2 regions of the Streptomyces sp. NPDC001002 genome follow, and region 1 is predicted to be linked to the other one. Evidence: riboswitches for the same ligand, from Rfam matches in the RefSeq annotation. Region 1 holds a riboswitch; the other holds the start of a gene.

Region 1 (10,754 bases):
CAGCGTTCCGATGGTCTTGTGGTCCGTGGTGGTCAGCCACTTGATGCTCTTGACATGGATGTTCTTCACGACCCGCCTGTGTCCGCTCCCGCCCCACCGGTCACACTCGGGGAACGCGATCTGAATCACGGAATCGGGGTGTGACGTTCCGGCCGGTGCCGGACACGTACGGGACATGAGCAACGACGAGTTCTTCGCCGCTGCCTATCGCGAGCACTACTGGGCGGTCAGCCGCTATGTCGCGCGGCGACTGGACGGGCGTACCAGCGAGGTGGAGGAAGTGGTGGCGGAGGTGTTCACGGTCGCCTGGCGCCGCCGGGCCGACCTGCCCGGGTCCCCGCTGCCCTGGCTGTACGGGGTGGCACGGAACTGCCTGGCGAACGCGGTACGCGGGTACGGACGAAGGCGACGGCTGGTCGACCGGCTGGGCAACGACGAGACCGCGCACGGCCGTCAGGTCGTGGCCAGCCCCGACACCGAGGCCCCGGGCGCCTGGGTGCACGAGGCACTGTCCCGGCTCTCCGAGGCCGACCGGGAGGTGCTGCGCCTGACGGCGTGGGAGGAACTGGGCATCGACGAGGTCGCCGTCGTCCTCGGTTGCGGGAACCGGGCCGCCGCGATGCGGCTGCACCGGGCCCGGCGCCGGCTCAGAGCCGAGATCGACCGCATCCGCCCCGACGCAACTCGCCCCGACGCACTCCGTCCCGACGCCACCCTGACCAAGGAACACGGCCATGGCTGACGACCTCGACCTCGACCTGCTGCGCCGCGCCAACCCCATGCCGGTCGACGGCCCTCACTACGGCGACGGCCCCCTCGACCACAACGCCGAGCGCCGCCTCAACCGACTGCTGCACGAACGCCCCGCCGCGCGCCGCCGCACCCGACTCCTGTGGAGCCTCGCGGCAGCCGCCGTCGTCGCCACGACCGCGCTGACCTTGCTGCTCAGCGGCCCGAGCACCGCGCCCGCGGTCGCCGCCCCCCGCCCGCTGGTCGTCCAGGCCGACTCCACCCCCGTGTCCCTGCGTCAACTGGCCGAGCTGGCCCGGGCAATCGCGACCGACGACTCGCCCCGGCTGCGCAAGGGCACGCACGCCCAGTCCTGGAGCCTGGGCATGAGCGACGACAAGCCTCCGATCACCCTCCCGCAGGAGCGCGTCGTGCGCTGGAAGGCGGACGGCAGCCACACGGAACTCGTGGTCGCGACCGACCCGCGCCATCCCGGCCGACCCGTCCTCAGCGACGCGAACGGCGAACCGCACCTCGTCGAGGACGGCCACGTCATCAACCGCCAGACCTATCCGCCCAGTTGGAGCGACGCCCCGCCCGAGTCGCCACCTCCGCACGACCCCGAGAAGCTGCGCGCCTACCTGACGGAGGCCACGTACACGCACGGCACCATGACCACCCCTCAACTCCTCGACGCGGTCGGGGTGTTGCTCGACAACTGGACGCTCGGCGCGGCCGAGTCCGCGGCGCTCTCCGAGTTGCTGGCCGACGCCGAGGGACTGCGCCCCGCCGGCCAGGTGACCGATCGCCTGGGCCGGCACGGACAGGCCTACGTGTACGACGGGTCCGGCTACCGCCGCATGCTGATCATGGACCCGTCCACCGGAGCCGTCCTCGGCCTGGAGACCGTCTACACCGAAGCCATGCCCGAGTACGGCGTGAAGGCGGGCGCGGTCTCGGACTACAGCGCGTGGATGCGCTGATCACACGCCCAGTTGCCGGGCGGCGGCGTCGACGGTCTGCTCCAGGAGTGTGGCGATCGTCATCGGACCGACCCCGCCCGGCACCGGAGTGATGAGACCGGCACGCTCCACGGCCGAGTCGAAGTCGACGTCACCCACGTTGCCCGGGTTGTAGCCGGCGTCGATGACGACGGCGCCGGGCTTGATGTCCGCCCCGCGGATCAGCCTCGGTCGACCCACGGCGGCGACCACGATGTCCGCCTCACGAACCACGTCCGAGAGGTCCTTCGTCCGGGAGTGGCAGTACGTCACCGTCGCGTCGCGGGCGAGCAGCAGCATGCCCACCGGCTTGCCGAGGATCGCGCTGCGGCCGACGACCACGGCCCGCTTGCCGGACGGGTCGACCTCGTACTCGTCGAGCAGCCGCAGGATGCCGCCGGGTGTGCAGGACACGAAGCCCGGCAGGCCGAAGCTCATCGTCGCGAACGAGGCGAAGGTGACGCCGTCGACGTCCTTCTCAGGCGCGATCGCCTCGAACGCGGCCCGCTCGTCGATGTGTTCGCCCATCGGGTGCTGCAACAGGATGCCGTGCACCCCGGGGTCGTCCGAGAGGCCGCGCAGGGTGGCGACGAGTTCCTCGGTGGTCGTCGCGGCGGGCAGGGCCACGTGGCGGGACTCGATGCCCGCCTTGCGGCTGCGGTTCTGCTTCATCCGTACGTAGGTGACGGAGGCGGGGTCCTCGCCGACCAGGACCGTCGCGAGACAGGGTGCGGTGCCGGTGCGCTCGGTGACGACGGCGGCCTTCTTGGCGGTGTCCTCGACGATGCGCCGGGCGAGGGAGGTGCCCTCCATGAGACGGGCCTGAGACATGATCCACTCCTGGGCTGGATGACAAGATCGCCCAGGCGCACGGCAGTTGCTCCGCGAGGCCGCTCCCCGGTGGTGCTCCACCTCAGCGCCAGTCACGGCCCGCCACGAGCCTAACGTCTGCGGACGGCGCGCGGTGTCGCGGGGAGGTGGCGAGGCCGGGCCGCTCTCAGTACCGACCGCAGAACCACGACGGAGACGTGCCGGCCCGCCGTGGCGGCCGGGCGTCGACGCCGCGTCCTGCCCAGCGCGGTCCGTGCGGAGAAGGTCCAGGTCAGCCGGGAGCTGATCTGGACCCGTGCGGTTCTCCCGCCTACTCGTCCCATGCCTCGATCATGATCTGTTCGGAGATCCTGCCGTCGCGCAAGGTGATCATCGACTCGGACAGGACGCGCATCCCGTCCGGGTACCGGCAGGACTCGCTGTAGGCCGCGCTGTCGCCCTGGACCACGCACCTCTCCAGCTTGTGCGTCATGTCGCGGCTGTAGACGTCGCCGAGCATCCGGCCGATCGCGTCGCGGCCGTGCAGGACCGTGGGGTTGCTGGGCTGACTGTTGCGGTTCACGACGCGCAGTTCCGCGTCCTCCGCGTAGAGAGACAGAAGAGTCTCCGGAGTGTGTCCTTCGATGCCCCGGCGCAGTGTGTCGGTGTCGAACGCCGGGCGTGCCGCCGTGCCCATGGTGACCTCCCTGAAGGGCCGCGGCCCGGGAGGGGTACGGGCCGCGGAGGACCTCACCTCCGAGCCTCCTCCGCCCCGGCACGCTCGGCAAGCGCAACCGCGCGCTGGGCCTGACGGGTGAGGGACGCGCGCCGACCGTGACCGTCGGGCGGCGACCGGCGTTGCTGAAAGCATGATCTCAACACGACGTATCGTCGCCGCCGTTGGTCTCGCCGCCGGTATCACCGGTCTCGCCGCGCCGATGGCGGGCGCGGCCGAGGCGGCCGCTCCGGACGCCGGGAAAATCAACCCGATCGCCACGCTCGACTCGCTCACCGTGAGCGACATCCCGGAGCAGCACAAGTCGGCGATCCCGCGGCCGTCCGGCCAGCTGCAGCAGCTGAACAAGCTCAACGACCTCAACCAGCTGCACCAGGTCACCGACCTCGCCGCCCCCGTGACCGGGCTGCTCGAGGGCATGGAGTAGTCGGACGCACGTCGTACGTCCCCGTCAGGGCCGCCCGGAACACCGGGCGGCCCTTGACATTGCCCGAGTCGAATCGCAGTCTTTCGACCAGAATGTGAATGCAATTTCACCTGGCGAACGCAAAGGTGCGTACGATGCCCATCACCCGTGACCTGTTCATCGGCGGCAAGGACGTGCCCGCCGCCTCCGGCCGGACCGCCGAGGATGTGAATCCGTACACCGGCGAGGTGTACGCGACCGTGGCCGCCGCGAGCCCGGAGGACGTACGGCGGGCCGTGGACGCGGCCCACGCCGCCTTCGAGGAGTGGGCGGCGCTGGCGCCCTTCGCCCGGCGGGCGATCTTCCTGAAGGCCGCCGACCTGCTGGACGCCCGCGGTGAGCAGGTCGCCGAGCTGATGGCCCACGAGGCGGGCGGCACCCGGCCCTGGGCGTACTTCAACGTGGCGCTGGCCGCGAACATCCTGCGCGAGGCCGCCGCCGCGATCACCGCACCGCGCGGCGAGGTGCTCAGCGCCCAGGAGCAGGGCGCGCTCGGGCTCGCCGTGCGCGAACCGCTCGGCGTGGTGGCCGCGTTCGCGCCGTGGAACGCGCCGGTGATCCTCGGCGTACGGGCCGTCGCGGCGCCCCTCGCGGCCGGCAACACGGTCGTCGTCAAGCCCAGCGAGGACGCGCCGCTCGCCTGCGGATTCCTCGTCGCCGACGTGCTGCGCGAGGCGGGGCTGCCCGACGGCGTGCTCAACGTGGTCACCAACGCCCCCGAGGACGCCGCCGAGATCGCCGAGGCGCTCATCGCCGACGAGCGCGTGCGGGCGGTCAACTTCACCGGCTCCACCAACGTCGGCCGCATCATCGGCGAGCACGCGGCCCGTCATCTCAAGCCCGCCGTACTGGAGTTGGGCGGCAAGAACGCCGTGCTCGTCCTCGCCGACGCGGACGTGGACTACGCGGTCGACGCCGTCACCTTCAGCGTGTTCATGAACGCGGGCCAGATCTGCATGTCCGGCGACCGGATCCTCGTGCACGAGTCGCTGGCCGAGGAGTTCACCGCCAAGTTCGCCGCGAAGGTGGCCTCGCTGCAGGCCGGTGACCCGTCGGACCCGCACACCGTGGTGGGCCCGTTGGTGAGTACGTCGGCGGCGCGGCGGGTGGCCGGGCTCGTCGGGGACGCCGTGGCCAAGGGCGCGAAGGTCGTCGTCGGCGGGGGCGAGCCCGCGGAGGCCGTGCACCCGGCGACCGTACTGAGCGAGGTGCCCAAGGACGCCGATCTGTACTACGCGGAGGCGTTCGGGCCGGTCTGCGTGCTCGACACCTTCGCCGACGACGCCACCGCGGTGGCCGCCGCCAACGACACCGACAACGGACTGACCTGCGGAATCATCACCGAGAACGCCACCCACGGACTGGCCGTCGCACGCCGGATCCGTACCGGCATCGTGCACATCAACGACCAGTCGGTGGCCGACGAACCGCAGGCCCCCTTCGGCGGCGCGAAGGCCTCCGGGTACGGGCGGTTCGGCGGGCGTTGGGGCATCGAGGCGTTCTCCAACACCCGCTGGGTGACCATCGCCACCCAGCAGGCGCACTACCCCTTCTAGGGCTCAACGCCCAGGAATCAGCCCGCCGTCGCCAGGAACTGCGTGGCCGCCAGCTCCGCGTACAGCGGGTCGGCGGCCACCAGTTCGCGGTGGGTGCCCACGGCCCGTACCCGGCCCGCGTCCATCACCACGATCCGGTCGGCCGTCGTCACCGTCGACAGCCGGTGCGCGACGACCAGCACCGTGGTCGTACGGGCTACATCGGTGACCGTGTCGCGCAACGCGGCCTCGTTCACCGCGTCCAGCTGCGAGGTGGCCTCGTCGAGCAGCAGGAGCCGGGGGCGGCGCAGCAGGGCGCGGGCGATGGCCACGCGCTGCCGTTCGCCGCCCGAGAGCTTGGTGCCCCGGTGGCCGACCAGGGTGTCAACTCCCATGGGCAGCTTGGCGATCAGGCCGTCCAGGCGAGTCGTCTTCAGCACCTTGGTGAGCGCGTCGCCGTCCGCCTCCGGATTGCCCAGCAGCAGGTTGTCCCGCAGCGAGCCGGACAGCACCGGCGCGTCCTGCTCGACGTACCCGATCGCGGAGCGCAGTCTGGGCAACTCCCAGTCGTCGAGGGGGAGTCCGTCGAGGGTGATCGTGCCCGACTCGGGGTCGTAGAACCGCTCGATGAGGGAGAACACCGTCGTCTTGCCCGCGCCGGACGGGCCGACGAACGCCGTCATGCCCTGGGCGGGGACGGCGAACGTCACTCCGTGGTGGACGTAGGGCAGGTCGTCGGCGTACCGGAAGCGGACGTCGGTGAAGGCGAGCGCGGCCGGTTCGGCGTCGGTGGTGGGCAACGGGGCGGGCTCGGCCGCCGGTTCGGCGGGCAGGCTCAGTGCCTCCTGGATGCGGGCGAGGGCCGCGGCACCAGTCTGGTACTGGGTGACCGCGCCGACCACCTGCTGGATCGGCTGCATCAGATAGAAGACGTAGAGCAGGAACGCGACCAGGGTGCCGACGTCGATGGCCCCCGTCGCGACCCGCGCCCCGCCCACCGCGAGCACCGTGATGAAGGCGATCTGCATCGCCAGTCCCGCCGTATTGCCCGCCGCCGCCGTCCACTTGGCGGCCCGCACGCTCTGCCGCCACGACTCCTCGGCGGCCTCGTGCAGGGTGCGCTCCTCGCGGTCCTCGGCGCCGGACGCCTTGATCGTGCGCAGCGCGCCCAGGATCCGCTCCAACGAGGCACCCATCACGCCGACCGCGTCCTGCGCCTGTCGGCTCGCCCGGTTGATGCGCGGGACGATCACGCCAAGGACCGTCCCCGCGCAGACGACCACGGCCAGGGTGACCCCGAGCAGCACCGGATCGACCAGGCCCATCATCACGATGGTCGCCACCAGCGTCAGCCCGCCCGTGCCCAGGCCCACCAGCGAGTCGGTGGTGACCTCGCGCAGCAGGGTGGTGTCGGAGGTTATGCGGGCCATCAGGTCGCCCGGCTCGCTGCGGTCGACGGCCGTGATCCGCAGCCGCAGCAGATACGACGACAGGGCGCGCCGCGCGCCGAGCACCACCGACTCGGCGGTGCGCCGCAGTACGTACGAACCCAGTGCGCCCAGCGCGGCGTTGGCCACCACGAGCGCCGACATGGCAAGCAGGGCACCGGTGATGGTGCGGTCGTGCGAGAGGTCGTCGATCAACCCCTTGGCCACCAGCGGGAGCAGCAGTCCGGTGGCGCCGGTGAGCAGCGAGAGCAGGGCGCCCGCGAGCAGCGTCCACCGGTGCGGCCGGACATAGGCGAGGAGCAGCCGCCAGGCGGGCGGGTCGGGCCGTGTCTCTGCGATGCTCACTGCGCTCCTTCGACAGGCGGGTGAGCATTCAGGCTACGTCGGCGGACACCTCGGCCGTTGCCCCGCCCGGTGGTTGGCCGTCACGGCCACATGCCGTACCCCCTGGTCAGGATGCGGTTCGTGTCGTGCAGGGCCTTGGCGCGGACCAAGTCCTCCCAGACCGGGCCGTAGTGGGCCCGCCAGCCCTCCGGCGTCATCGGCAGCGCGCCGACCGGGTACAGGACTCCGCCGACGGCCCTGGCCCGCTCGTAGACGGCTCGGTTCGCGGTGAGCAACTCGCCCACCACGTCAGGGCGTTCGGGCGGTGCCGTGCGCATCAGCGAGAGCAGGCAGAGGAGTTCGCCAGGCGGCCGGCGCAGCAGCGGAGTGTGCAGGGCGCTGCCGGTGAGGGGGCGGAGTTGGACGGTTCCGCCGCCGCGCAGCCCGTCCTGCGCGCTCTCCGCGAGCACGGACGGGACGAAGGAGACCGCGGCCTCCTCAGGGAGCAGCAACGTGAGCCACGGGTGCGGGTGCTGCCACTCGCCGGTGGCGCGCAGCAGCCGTTCGTCGCGGTCGAGGCGGTACAGGTACTCCGCGTAAGGGAGGTCCTCCATCTCCGCCGTGTCCTGCTCGTGGTCCAGGTCGCCGACGAACAGCCCGTCGTCGAGGGGGAGTTGGCCGTCGTGCGGGGCCACCGCCTCGATCATGTACCGCCAGCCGCCGTCGGGCGCGGGCCGGGCCTCGCCCACGACCTGGCTGAAGCGGGCGTCCCGGGCCAGCCGTCGCTGGTCGGCGAAGAACGTGCCGGGGGTGGGGTGGTGGAGACGGTAGCGGCGCACCTGGGGCGGCGCGGGCACCAGCCGGAGCGTGGCCCGGACGATCAGCGCGCACTGGCCGAGCCCCGCGAGCACGGCGTGGAACAGCTCCGGTTCGACCTCGGGCGAGCACACCACGCACTCGCCGGTACCGGTGACGACCTCCAGCTCCCGCACCCAGTCGGCGACCAGGCCGAAGCGGTGGCTGGAGCCGCCGAGACCGCCGGTGCTCAGCACCCCGCCGACGCTGCTGCCCAGGTGGTCAGGGAGCACCGGCGGCGCGAGACCCTCGGCGAGCGTGGCACGTACGACATCCCGCCACAGGGCGCCCGCGCCGGCGGCCAGCGTCCGCTCGGCGGGCATGCAACGCACCTCGTCGAGCGCCGTCATGTCGACCACGTAGCCGTCGTCGGCCTGGCTCTCGCCGTACAGGGACTGGCCGGCGCCGCGCGCGGACACCGCGAGGCCGCGCGGTCCGGCGAAGGCGACGAGTTCGCGGACGGCGCCGGCGGACCGGGCCGCGAGGACGCCACGGGGACGGGAGCCCACGATATGGCCGAAGTCGGCGGAGACGCGGCGCAGGGCCTCGTCCTCGGCGGGCGTCGCGGGAATGATTCCGGGCGTGCTGTTCATGCCGCGCTCCTGCGGGACTGGCTGTTCGGCCCCCGAGGGGAGAGCCGTGCTGGAATTGCGCTCGTCAACCTACGCAGACCCGGTGCGAGCAGGGACGATTCATAGCGAATTCTTGCCGGGGTCATGAAAAGCCGGGCCAAGGAGGCCGTTCCTTACCGTGCCGCTCCTGATCAGTTGCACGTAGGGTCGAAAGCACGGTTGTCGGTCGACGAAAGGGGTCCTCACCATGGCGCAGGAAGTACGTGGCGTGATCGCACCGGGCAAGGACGAGCCGGTACGGGTGGAGACGATCGTCGTGCCCGATCCGGGTCCGGGTGAAGCGGTCGTACAGATCCAGGCCTGCGGGGTCTGTCACACCGACCTGCACTACAAGCAGGGCGGTATCAACGACGACTTCCCGTTCCTGCTCGGCCACGAGGCCTCCGGCATCGTGGAGTCCGTCGGCGAGGGCGTCACCGATGTCGCGCCCGGCGACTTCGTGATCCTCAACTGGCGTGCCGTGTGCGGGAACTGCCGGGCCTGTCTGCGCGGCCGCCCCTGGTACTGCTTCAACACGCACAACGCCAAGCAGAAGATGACGCTCACCGACGGCACCGAACTCTCCCCGGCCCTGGGCATCGGCGCCTTCGCCGACAAGACGCTCGTCGCGGCGGGGCAGTGCACCAAGGTCGACCCGTCCGTCGCCCCGCAGGTGGCCGGACTGCTCGGCTGCGGAGTGATGGCCGGCATCGGCGCCGCGATCAACACCGGGAACGTCGGCCGTGGGGACACGGTCGCGGTCATCGGCTGCGGTGGCGTGGGCGACGCGGCGATCGCCGGGTCGAACCTGGCCGGGGCCGCGCGGATCATCGCCGTGGACATCGACGACCGCAAACTGGAGACCGCCCGCACCATGGGCGCCACCCACACGGTCAACTCCAAGGAGACGGACCCGATCGAGGCGATCCGCGAGCTGACCGGCGGCTTCGGCGCCGACGTCGTCATCGAGGCGGTCGGCCGCCCGGAGACGTACAAGCAGGCGTTCTACGCCCGTGACCTCGCCGGGACCGTGGTGCTGGTCGGCGTGCCCACCCCGGAGATGAAGCTCGAACTGCCGCTGCTGGACGTCTTCGGACGCGGCGGCGCGCTGAAGTCCTCCTGGTACGGGGACTGTCTGCCCTCCCGCGACTTCCCCCTGCTCATCGATCTCCATCTCCAAGGCCGCCTGGATCTGGGTGCGTTCGTGACCGAGACGATCGAACTGACCGACGTGGAGAAGGCCTTCGAGCGGATGCACCAGGGCGACGTCCTGCGTTCGGTGGTGGTGCTGTGATGACCGCGCGCATCGAACACCTCGTCACCTCAGGGCAGTTCACCCTCGACGGCGGCACCTGGGACGTCGACAACAACGTGTGGATCGTCGGCGACGACCACGAGGCGATCGTCATCGACGCCGCGCACGACGCCGACGCCATCCTCGAAGCCGTCGGCGACCGGCGGCTCGTGGCCATCGTGTGCACCCACGCCCACAACGACCACATCGACGCGGCGCCCGCCCTGGCCGACCGCACCGGCGCCCCCATCTGGCTGCACCCCGACGATCTGCCGCTGTGGAAGCAGACCCACCCCGACCGGGACCCCGACGCGCACCTTGTGGACGGCCAGGTCATCGAGGCCGCCGGCGCCGACCTGCGGGTGCTCCACACCCCGGGACACGCACCGGGCGCGGTCTGCCTCTACGACCCCGCGCTGGCCACCGTCTTCACCGGCGACACCCTCTTCCAGGGCGGCCCCGGCGCGACCGGCCGCTCCTACTCGCACTTTCCGACGATCATCGACTCCATCCGTGACCGCCTGCTCACCCTGCCGCCCGACACCAAGGTCCTCACCGGCCATGGCGACGGCACCACCATCGGCGCCGAGGCCTCGCACCTGGAGGAGTGGATCGCGCGCGGGCACTGACCCGGTGGGCCATTACGATCACCTGACATGACCACCAACACGCTCGTCACCCTGCACGGAGTACGCGTCCTGCGCGTCGCCGCCGAAGGCCCGCCGCTCGACGGTGAACAGTCCGCGCTCGACCTGATCGGCGACGCGATGGGCCAGGAGGCCGAACTCGTGGCGGTGCCCGTCGAGCGGGTCGCGGACGAGTTCTTCCGGCTGCGGTCCGGGGTGGCGGGCGCGGTCACGCAGAAGTTCGTGACCTACCGGCAGCGCCTGGTGATCGTCGGAGACGTGTCCCGGCACGTCTCCGAGAGCACCGCCCTGCGTGACT
Region 2 (10,754 bases), on a different contig from region 1:
CGTTGGCGGTGACGCTGGTCCTGATGACGTGGGTCGCGTCGTCGGCTTCGGCGGGCGGACCGACGAGCGTGCTGGTGACCTCGCCGAGCAGCGGCCAGGCCACCGGGTTGTACTACTCCGACAAGGAGTACGGCACACTGCAACAGCTGCTCGGCCCGGCGGACATGGGCAAGCGGGACCAGCCGCCCGAGGTCGAGATGGCGAACGCGCGCCAGATCAACGTCACATGGATGGCCCACGACATGTCGCCCTGGCGCGTGGACCGGGTCTTCCCTGTCGACTCCGGGTCCCATGCCGTCTGGATCCACACGGCGGCCAACATGCCGGAAACGCCGAACGGTTACTGGCACCGCGCCGACCGTCCCGCCGAACTGCGGTCTCTGCTCAAGAAGTTGGGCGTGATGGGCAAGGCCTCGGGCGACGGCGGCTACGGGGGCATCTTCCCGGAGCCGTGGCGGTCCGAGGAGCCGACCCCGGATCCGGCCACTGTGCCGACCGACGTACCGGACACATCGACGACCACCGTGTCGGCCGGCCTGCCGGGCCGGCCCGACGGCACCCGCTGGTGGTCCAACTGGTGGTGGACGCTGCCGGGTGCGGCGGCCGGAGCGGGGTTGGTGCTGGTGCGGCGCCCGTTGGCGTCGCGGCTGCCGTCGGGTCGGTGGCGCGGCGGACGGGAGTCGGGTCCCAGGCAGGAGCTGCGGGACGTATGAGGGGGCGCGGGATTCGGTCGACGGTGTGGGTCTCGGCGTTGTTGCCGGTGGTGGGGGTGGCGGTGAGCTTGTGCGGGGTGCCTACGGCCCACGCGGCGGTACGCGCGGGGGCTGGGACTGGCGCTGGCGCTGAGGTCCTGGTACCGGCGGGGGCTCCAACGCAGGGCCGGGACAGCCCCGACACGGCGGTGATCATCGCGGGTGGGACGGGCCGGACGATGGCGTTGCGTTCCCGAGAGCCCGCGTTCGCCCGGCTGTCGGAGTTGCTGCGGCCGACGTACACCGGGACGGAGCGGGTGCCGGAGGAGTGGACCGAGGGTCGGTATCCGCCGGTGGACTTCACGGTGATCTGGGGGCTGTCGGGCGTCGGAGGCTGGCCGCAGACCGACCGGGCGCCGGGCGGTGATGTGGCGGTGGAGCGGCAGGACCAACTGTTCGTCGCGGCGGACGGTTCGCCCTGGGTGCGCAGCGACCTCGCGCCGGATGTGGAGGACGACGACATCCGCTGGCATCGGGCGCCGCCCTCGGTGTTCGTGCGGTTGGAGCAGCAGGGCGTACTCGATGGGCTCGGGGACGGGCCTGCGAGTGGGCGTGGGAGTGGCCCCGGGGGCGGAACCGGCGAGGGCGCGAGTGGCCTCGGCCGAGGTGGTGTCTGGTGGACGCTGCCCGGGCTCGCCGTGGGGCTCGCGGTCGGTGCAGGGGGCACGCTGCTGATACACCGCGCGGCGGCCCGGCAGGGAGCCGGACCGCCGCGGGAGGAGCCACGACATGAGCTGATCGACCTCGACGTGTGAGGTGCGGTGCGCCCCGTCGGACCTCGGGCCTCAGCCCAGGTCGATCTCCGGGTACAGCGGGAAGCCGGCCACGAGGTCGGTGGCGCGGTGGGAGATCTCGTCGGCGACCTTGGGGTCGAGGACGTGCTGGGCCTTGGACGGCGCGCCCTTGCTGGTGGTGCCGGGCTCCGCGGTGGTGAGGACGCGGTCGATGAGGGCGGCGACCTCGTCCATCTCGGCGGTGCCGAGGCCACGGGTGGTCAGGGCGGGGGTGCCGATGCGGATACCGGAGGTGTACCAGGCGCCGTTGGGGTCGGCGGGGATGGAGTTGCGGTTGGTGACGATGCCGGAGTCGAGGAGCGCGGCCTCGGCCTGGCGACCGGTGAGGCCGTAGGAGGTGGTGACGTCGATCAGGTTGAGGTGGTTGTCCGTGCCGCCGGTGACGAGGGTGGCGCCGCGGCTCATCAACCCCTCGGAGAGGGCACGGGAGTTGTCGACGATGCGCTGGGCGTAGTCCTGGAAGGAGGGCTGACGGGCCTCGGCCAGGGCGACGGCCTTGGCGGCCATGACGTGCGGGAGCGGACCGCCGAGGACCATCGGGCAGCCGCGGTCGACCTGGTCCTTGAGGGAGTCGTCACACAGGACCATGCCGCCGCGCGGGCCGCGCAGCGACTTGTGCGTGGTGGTGGTGACGATCTGGGCGTGCGGGACCGGGTCGAAGTCGCCGGTCAGCACCTTGCCGGCGACGAGGCCGGCGAAGTGCGCCATGTCGACCATCAGGGTCGCCCCGACCTCGTCGGCGATCTCGCGCATGATGCGGAAGTTCACGAGACGGGGGTAGGCGGAGTAGCCGGCGACGATGATCAGCGGCTGGAACTCGCGGGCGGAGGTGCGCAGGGCCTCGTAGTCGATGAGGCCGGTGGTGGGGTCGGTGCCGTAGGAGCGCTGGTCGAACATCTTGCCGGAGATGTTCGGGCGGAAGCCGTGGGTGAGGTGGCCGCCGGCGTCCAGGGACATGCCGAGCATGCGCTGGTTGCCGAAGGCCTGGCGCAGTTCGGCCCAGTCGGCCTCGGAGAGGTCGTTGACCTGGCGGACGCCGGCCTTCTCCAGGGCGGGGGCCTCGACGCGCTGGGCGAGGACGGCCCAGAAGGCGACGAGGTTGGCGTCGATGCCGGAGTGCGGCTGGACGTAGGCGTGCCGGGCGCCGAAGAGTTCCCTGGCGTGCTCGGCGGCGAGGGACTCGACGGTGTCGACGTTGCGACAGCCGGCGTAGAAGCGGCGTCCGACGGTGCCCTCGGCGTACTTGTCGCTGAACCAGTTGCCCATGGCGAGGAGGGTGGCCGGGGAGGCGTAGTTCTCCGAGGCGATCAGCTTGAGCATCTCGCGCTGGTCCGCCACCTCCTGGCCGATGGCGTCGGCGACGCGCGGCTCGACGGCACGGATCACATCGAGGGCGGAGCGGAAGGCGGTGGACTCGGGAGAAAGGGGCGCAGAGTTGTCGGGCATCAGGACCTCCGGACGTGGCGTTCGGCGTTCACGGTACGGCCCAGGCGCACGGCACACAGTTTCCGCTCGGGCCGCTCCCCGATGGTTGGTCCCATCCCAGCGCGCCAGTCACGGCCCGCCGGTCAGCCTACCGGGGAGGTCGCCGGGCGGAGGTGCCGCGTCCACCATGCGAGCGAGGGCGGGCGGCGCGGTTGACTCATCGGATGACGTGCGGGAGGAAGCGGGCGTACTCGTCCGTGACCAGGCCGGACGACTCCCGGATGCCGAGGCCGGCCGACTCGTTCTCGACGACCCAGGCGCCGAGGACGACGTGGTTGCCGTCGAAGTCGGGCAGCGGGGCCAACTGCTGGTAGCAGCAGGGTTCTTCCGCGACGGCGGAGGGCGTGCCGCCGGGTGCGTGGATCGTCACGCCGGCGCCTTCGCGGCCGAGCAGGGGCTTGGCGACGTAGCCCGTGGTGCGGGCGAGGTCGCGGGGGCCGTCGAGATAGGACGGGAGGAGGTTGGGGTGGTCGGGATACAGCTCCCACAGGACGGCCAGCAGGGCCTTGTTGCTGAGGAGCATCTTCCAGGCGGGCTCGATCCACAGGGTGGTGCCGGTGCCGCCGCCGTTGTCGAGGGTGTCGAGGACGTGGTCGGCGAAGCGGTCGGAGGTGAGCCACTCCCAGGGATAGAGCTTGAAGCAACTGCGGATGAAGCGGAGGCGGTTGTCGACGAAGCGGCCCGAGAGGGGGTCCCAGCCGATCTCCTCCATGGAGATCCAGTCGGTGTCGAGGCCGGCCTGTTCGGCGGTCTCCTTGAGGTAGGCGACGGTCATGAGGTCCTCGCCGAGTTCGTCGGCGGCGGAGTGCGCGAAGTGGAGGGGGGCGCCGGGCGGGAGGAGGGCGGCCTGGTTCTTCCAGGCGGCGACGAGACGTTCGTGGAGGGAGTTCCACTGGTCGGCGCCGGGGAAGCGGTCCTGCATCCAGAACCACTGGGGCGAGGCGGCCTCGACGAGGGAGGTGGGTGTGTCGGCGTTGTACTCCAGGAGCTTCGCCGGGCCGGTGCCGTCGTAGCGGAGGTCGAAACGGCCGTAGACGGAAGGGAGTTCGGCGCGCCGGTGCCAGGCCTCGGCGACGGTCCGCGCGAGGCGGGGGTCGGTGATGCCGAGGTCGGCGAGGCGGTCGTGGGAGACCATGTGCTCGGCAGCGGCCAGGCACATGCGGTGCAGTTCCTCGACGGTCTCCTCCAGGGCCTCGACCTCGGGGAGCGTGAAGGAGTAGTAGGCGCTCTCGTCCCAGTAGGGGCGCAGGGAGTCGTCGGGATACCGGGTGAGCGGATAGACGAGGCCCTGTTCCTCGACCGTGCGCTGCCAGTCGGGGCGGGGGGTGATGAGGTGGCGTCGCATGGGTCGGTCAGCCGCCGGAGCTTCCCTTGCCGCTGCCGAAGCCGCCGCGATCGACGCTGCTGCCGTGGCCGCCGCCCGAGGAGCCGGAGCCCTTGCGCGGCTTGGTGAAGGAACCGCCCTCGACCCAGGAGCCCTTCTTCTTGCCGCCGTAGTACCAGGCGCCGTTCGCCGAGGTCCTGGTGGAGTTGCAGCTCTTGTCGGCGACGACCTTGTAGCCCTTGGTCAGGTTGTAGCTGTCGCGGTCGACGCAGCGCTTGTCCGGGTCGGAGGAGCAGGCGGTGAGGGCCGCGGCGAGCAGTCCCATGCCGCCGAGTACGACCGTGCCCGAGCGTAGTTGTCTGCGTGCGTCCGCCATGTTCCGTCTCCCCGTTGATTCCCCGTTGATCCGACGGCTCCGCGCTGGGCCGGTCGCCGTCGGGCTGCTGTGTGATCTTCGGCGGACAGCCTAGAGACCGGTGAGAGCGCGTCACGAGGCACCCCGCCCGTACTCGCCTCCCCTACAGTCACTTTGTGATCTTTGGGATGGTGTGCGCGCTCGGTGCGGCGGTCTGCTTCGGTACGGCGACGGTGTTGCAGGCCGTCGCCACCCGGGAGGCCGACGCGGAGACGGCCGGCACGCGCCCGACCGGCGCCGGCGGGGAGGCGGCGCTGCTGCTCAGGGCCGTGCGGCAGTGGCGGTATCTGCTCGGGCTCGGCCTTGACGGGCTGGGGTTCGTGTTCCAGATCGCCGCGCTGCGCTCGATCCCCATCTACGCGGTCGGTGCCGCCCTGGCCTCCAGCCTGGCGGTGACGGCGGTGGTCGCGGCCCGGCTGCTGCGGGTGCGGCTGAGCGGGCTGGAGTGGGGCGCGGTCGGGGTGGTCTGCGGCGGACTGGCGATGCTGGGGCTGGCCTCGGGCGCGGAGGGGGACCGTGCCGGGTCGACCGCGCTGAAGTACGCGATGCTCGCGGTCGCCGTCGCGGTACTGCTGCTCGCGCTGGTCGGCGGGCGCTGGTCGGGGCGCGGGCGGGCGCCGGCGCTCGGGCTGGGGGCGGGGTTCGGGTTCGGTGTGGTGGAGGTGGCGGTCCGCCTGATCGACTCGGTCGCCCCGTCGGACCTGTTCACCAACCCGGCCACCTACGCCCTCCTCCTCGGCGGAGCCGCCGCCTTCCTCCTGCTGACCTCGGCCCTCCAGCACGGTTCGGTGACGGCGGCCACCGCCGGAATGGTCATCGGCGAGACGATCGGCCCCGCCGCGGTGGGCGTGATCTGGCTCGGCGACCGCACGAGGGAGGGCTTGGTGTGGCTGGCGGTGCTGGGGTTCTGCGTGGCGGTGGCGGGGGCGCTGGCGTTGGCACGGTTCGGGGAGGCGCCGCCCACCCCCGGGATTTCCCCTAGCCCTTCCCGGAGGCCCGAGGGCTGACCGGCTTCCTACTGTTCCGCGTACGGCCGGAGAACCGGTCGGGCAGAGCAGGACGGACAGCAGGACGAACAGGGGGTAGTCATGGGACCGAACGACGCTCAGATCGTGCGGGTGTTCAGCCGTGAGCCGAGCGGGCCGATCGCGGACAGCACGCTGGATCCGCAGAAGGACGGCGAGATCGTGCTGGAGGCCGAGGCGGGCGAAACCCTGCATCAGGGGGAGGGGTCGTACCGGGTGTCGCTCGTCGTGCGCGACATCAGTGACGGCAGTCTCATTCCCCTCACCGGATCCGGAGTGGTGACAGGGCAGTTCCAAGTGGCCGGAAAGGGGTGGACCGACCCTGTGGGCACGTTCACGTTCACCATGAGCAGCACCGTGCTCGGTCAGCACGCGGGGAACATCGCGCAGGCCTACGGATCGGTGAAGTACGGCACGAAGAAGCCGGGCGCGACCTTCGCCGTCAGCCCGCCGTTCCTGATCCTTCCCTAGCCGCCGCCACTCGGGCCACGAGTTCCACCCGGGAGCGGATGCCGAGCTTGGCGTAGGCATGGCTGAGGTGGTACTCGACGGTCTTCGCGCTGAGGACCAGCTCGCGGGCGATCTGGCGGTTGGTCAGCCCGGTCGCCGCGAGTTGGGCGACGGCGTGCTCCTGCGGTGTCAGCCGTTCCGGAGCGCCCACGCGGCCTGGATCCCGCGCATCGGCAAGGCCCGCCGCCGCGAGTTCGCGATCGCAGTGCCGTAGGAAGGGCGCGGCGTCCAACTCGGCGAAGCGGGTCCGGGCCGCGCGCAGGTGGTCCAGGGCCGGTGCGCGGCGGCCGGTGCGGCGCAGGAAGGAGCCGAAGTCGAGTTCGGTACGGGCCTGTTCGAAGGGCAGGCCGACCTGGGCGGCGCGGTCGAGGGCCTCGGCGAAGGCGTCCCGGGCGAGCTTCGGCTCGCGGCGGGCCGCGAACAGGGTGCCGCGCACCCGGCACACGGAGGCCAGCGTGGAGGCGCGCGAGCGCTCGGTGGCACGCCGTTCCAGCGCGGCAAGGACCTCCTCGGCCTCGTCGAGCCGGCCGGTCGCCACCAGCGCGTCGGCCAGCAGATCGCGCCAGACCATGAGTCCGGGCTCGGCGGTGAAGTCCAGTTCCTCGTGGACGAGGAGGGTGCGCAGCAGGTCGACGGCCGACGCCGGCTCACCGCGGACGAAGGCGAGGAAGGCACGGCCGTACGTCACGAAGATCTCCACCATCGCGGACTCCTCGACCACGGGGTGGCCGCGCGCGATCCTCAACTGCTGTTCGGCACGCTCGTACTCACCTCGGGCGGCGAGCAGAAGCACGTTCTCGGCGTGCACCACGGGGGCGATCCACCCCTGGCCGAGGTCGGCGGCGACGGAGGCGGCCGTCTCCCAGTGCAGGCCGGCCAAGTCCCAGGCCCCGCAGAGGAATTCGGCCTTGGCGAGGAGCGCCAGGGCGATCACACGCAGCGGCACGGGCCCCCGGCGGGTGAGCTCCACGACCCGCTCCAGGTCGGGTCGGGCCTGGGCCGCGCGGTCGGTGTACAGGTACAACGTGCCCCTGCCCATGAGGAGTTCGAGGTCCCGGGGACCCACCAGAGCGGCCTCGGGCAGGTCCTCCGCCAGCCGGAACGCCTCCTCGTAGGCGCCGAGTTGACCGAGGGCCGCGAGGTGGATGAAGCGCAGAGTCCCGCCGGAGCGCGCTCGGCCGTCGTGGCCGCGGGCGGACGCGGCCCACTGGCACACGCGAGCGGCCTGACCGCACAGCATGTGGACCATCACGTGCTGTTCCGCGATCCGCGCGTCGAGCCCGGGGTCCGCGCCGGGGGTGCGCAGCCGCCATGCCTCGTCCAGCAGGGCGTGCGCCTGGCCGACGCGGCCGGCGACCAGCGCCAGATGGCCGCGGGCGCAGCACCGTACGGCCTCGTCGGTCGCGTCGGGCAGCGCGGTCACGACGGCGGCGGCCTCCTCGTCCCGGCCGTCGAAGAGAAAGGCCTCCACGGCCTCGCAGTTCAGCCGCCCGCGCTCTTCGGGCCGGGAGGCGAGCCGGGCCGCGTACTGGAGGAGGGGCGCGGCCTCCACCCAGCGGCCCTCCGCGCCGAACCGGCGGGCGCAGTCGGCGAGTTCGAGGGCGAGCCGCTCGTCGGGACCGTAGGCGGCGAGCGCCCGGTGGTGCAGTCGCGTGAACTCGTCGTCGGCGGCCGCCGCGGCCCTGCTGTGCAGTGCGGTACGGCGCACCGGCCCCAGTCCGTGCAGGACGGCCGCGCGGACCAGGGGGTGGGTGAAGGCGATGCGGGTCGGCGCGGCGTGCGGGGTCTCCCGGAGCAGCCCGTGCGCCAGGGTCTCGCCGAGCGCGGCCAGCGGCTCGGCGACCTCCGCGAGTCGGGCGGCGCGGGCCAGCGTGCAGTCCGCGCCGAGCACGGCCGCGGCCCGCACCAGCGCCCGGGCGGACGGCCCGCAGCGGGCGAGCCGGTCCAGGACGAAGCGGGTGTACGACTGCGGGGCGGGCAGTGCGGCGGCGGACCGGAGCGCGGCCGGCGGCACCTCCTCGAACAGGGCCCGGCAGTGCAGCGGGTTGCCGTGGGTGTGGGTGCGCAGGCGCCGGGCGGCGGCCGGGGACAGCGGCTCGGTCAGATAGCGGGTGCTGAGTCCGACCAGGTCCGCCGCCGCGAGCCCGCCCAGCCGCAGCCGTACGGCGGTGTCGTCGGTGAGGATCCGGCGCAGTCCGGCGGGCAGCCCCGGGGCCTCGACATCGCGTAACGCGAGCAGGCACAGGACGCGGTCGGCGCGCAGCCGGCGCAATGCGAAGGTGAGCGCGCGCAGCGAGGGCGCGTCGGCCCAGTGCGCGTCGTCGACGACCATCACGACGGGTTCGTCGCGCTGCAACTCCCCCAACGGGTCGAGGAGTTCGGCTCCGGCGGTGAGCGGGTCGGTGTGCACGGAGCGGCCCAGGAGCTGGCCCAGCACGCCGTACGGCAGCTCCGTCTCGTTCTCCTCACCGGCCGCCGCCAGCACGTGGCCGTGCGCGCTGTCGGCGAGGAAGCGCCGTAGGAGTGCCGTCTTGCCGATCCCTGCGGGTCCTTCGACGACCACCACCCGCGGGACACCCGCCGCCGACTCCCCGTACCGTCGGCGCAGTTCAGCGAGTTCCCTCGTACGTCCCAGGAACGCCGCCCCGTCGCCGCGTCCCGGAGACATGACAACGTCCACGCCGCCCCCTCCCCGAGGCCACGGCCCCTGACCCCAACTCGGGGACCGTGTCCGTACGTTGGTTCGGGTCCAGCATCCATGGGGGTGACGGGGACATACGACGAAAGCTCCGGAAAAGGCCGAAGCTCGTCCTCGCCCGCGCCCTCACCCTCGTCTCCGTCCCATCTCCGCCCCGCCCCTCCCTAAGGCAACGCCCGGCACAACGCCTCAAGCGCCCCCGACCACGCGTGCTCCGGTGGAGTCCCGTACCCCACCACCAGTGCGTCCCGACGCTCGACCGCCGCGTCGGGGTGCTGGTAGCGGTTCAGGCCGTGGATGGCGAGGCCCTGCCAGGCGGCCGCGCGGAGGGCCTGCTGTTCGGTGCCCGGGGGAAGGCGGAGGACCACGTGCAGGCCGGCCGCGATGCCGGTGGCGCTGACCTGGGGGGCGCGGTGGGCGAGTTCGGCGACCAGGGCGTCGCGGCGGCGCCGGTAGCGGAGGCGGGAGGCGCGCACGTGACGGTCGTAGGCGCCGGAGTCGATGAACTGGGCCAGGGTCAGCTGGTCCAGCGCCCCGCAGGAGTCGATGCCGCCCTTGGCGCGGACCGCCTCCTGCGCGAGGTCGGGGGGCAGTATCAGCCAGGCCAGTCGCAGGCCGGGGGCGAGGGCCTTGCTGGCCGTGCCGGCGTACACGACGTGGTCGGGGTCCAGGCCCTGGAGGGCACCGACGGGCTGGCGGTCGTAGCGGAACTCGCCGTCGTAGTCGTCCTCGATGACCATGCCGCCGGTGCGGCGGGCCCAGTCGACGACGGCCGCACGCCGGTCGCGGTGCAGGGTGCCGCCCATCGGGAACTGGTGGGCGGGGGTGAGCAGCACCGCGCCCTCGTCGGTCAACTCCCTTGGGTCCGTGCCCCGTTCGTCGAAGGGGAGCGGGACGGTCCGCAGGCCTTCGGCCGCGAGCAGCCGCCAGTGGATGTAGAGGCCGTACGACTCCACCGCGACCGTGCTCGCGCCGCGCGCCCGCAGCACCGCGCTGAGGATGCGCAGGCCCTGCGAGATGCCGGCGCACACCACGATGCGGTCGGGGTCGGCGCGTACGCCCCGGGCGCGGGCGAGGTAGCGGGCGAGCGCGGTGCGCAGTTCGATGCGGCCGCGCGGGTCGCCGTAGCCGAGGGACTGGGACGGGACGTCGTTCAGAGCGCGCCGGGCGGCCTTGAGCCACTCCGCACGCGGGAAGGAGGCGAGGTCGGGGGTGCCGGGGACCAGGTCGTAGGCGGGGCGGTGCGCTTCGCGGGGGCGGGGGTTGGGGCTCAGGTTGGGGCGATGGTCCTCGCGGGGGCGGAGGTGGTGCTCATCGCGGGTCTGGCCGTGGTGATCTTCGCGAGTGTGGCCGTGATGCTCTTCGGCGAAGGGTCGCGGATCGGGGTGAGGTGCGGAGCCCTCCGAGATCCGCGCGCCCTCCGCGATCCGCCTGCCCTCCGCGCCCCGCGCGCCCTCCCCGACCCCCGCGCCCTCCCCGACCCGCGCACCCTCCGCGACCCTTGTGCCCGAGCCCTGTCTGGCCGTGAGCCAGCCCTCTGCCACCAGTTCGGCGTACGCGTCGGCGACCGTGTTGCGGGCGATGCCCAGGTCGGCGGCGAGGGAGCGGGAGGAGGGCAGGCGGGTGCCGGGGGCCAGGCGGCCGGTGCGGACGGCCTCGCGCAGGGCGTCGGTCAGGCCGCGGCGGACACCCGGTCCGGTGGGTTCCAAGTGGAGGTCCACGCCGAAAGTGGCCCATGTTTTCGCCATGGA

Evidence for each region. A riboswitch is a leader RNA that binds a small molecule or an ion and turns the genes downstream of it on or off. The one in region 1 is predicted to bind ZMP and ZTP.
Region 2: another riboswitch for ZMP and ZTP. It lies ahead of ACWDR3_RS12665 (glycine hydroxymethyltransferase); the one in region 1 lies ahead of ACWDR3_RS17190 (bifunctional 5,10-methylenetetrahydrofolate dehydrogenase/5,10-methenyltetrahydrofolate cyclohydrolase).

What each region holds. Positions count from the first base shown of each region.
Region 1 is NZ_JBSFLV010000033.1:50-10,803, forward strand. It holds partial or broken gene ACWDR3_RS17175 (hypothetical protein) at 1-177, opposite strand, end outside; gene ACWDR3_RS17180 (RNA polymerase sigma factor) at 176-742, shown strand; gene ACWDR3_RS17185 (CU044_5270 family protein) at 735-1,712, shown strand; gene ACWDR3_RS17190 (bifunctional 5,10-methylenetetrahydrofolate dehydrogenase/5,10-methenyltetrahydrofolate cyclohydrolase) at 1,713-2,561, opposite strand; ZMP/ZTP riboswitch at 2,584-2,667, opposite strand; gene ACWDR3_RS17195 (nuclear transport factor 2 family protein) at 2,872-3,237, opposite strand; gene ACWDR3_RS17200 (hypothetical protein) at 3,410-3,703, shown strand; gene ACWDR3_RS17205 (aldehyde dehydrogenase family protein) at 3,838-5,298, shown strand; gene ACWDR3_RS17210 (ABC transporter ATP-binding protein) at 5,316-7,070, opposite strand; gene ACWDR3_RS17215 (FAD-binding protein) at 7,151-8,497, opposite strand; gene ACWDR3_RS17220 (S-(hydroxymethyl)mycothiol dehydrogenase) at 8,724-9,809, shown strand; gene ACWDR3_RS17225 (MBL fold metallo-hydrolase) at 9,809-10,438, shown strand; gene ACWDR3_RS17230 (DUF4180 domain-containing protein) at 10,466-10,754, shown strand, end outside.
Region 2 is NZ_JBSFLV010000021.1:52,823-63,576, forward strand. It holds gene ACWDR3_RS12655 (hypothetical protein) at 1-713, shown strand, start outside; gene ACWDR3_RS12660 (hypothetical protein) at 710-1,507, shown strand; gene ACWDR3_RS12665 (glycine hydroxymethyltransferase) at 1,538-2,992, opposite strand; ZMP/ZTP riboswitch at 3,024-3,114, opposite strand; gene ACWDR3_RS12670 (glutathionylspermidine synthase family protein) at 3,189-4,376, opposite strand; gene ACWDR3_RS12675 (hypothetical protein) at 4,384-4,731, opposite strand; gene ACWDR3_RS12680 (hypothetical protein) at 4,899-5,777, shown strand; gene ACWDR3_RS12685 (hypothetical protein) at 5,859-6,266, shown strand; gene ACWDR3_RS12690 (ATP-binding protein) at 6,238-8,973, opposite strand; gene ACWDR3_RS12695 (aminotransferase-like domain-containing protein) at 9,168-10,751, opposite strand.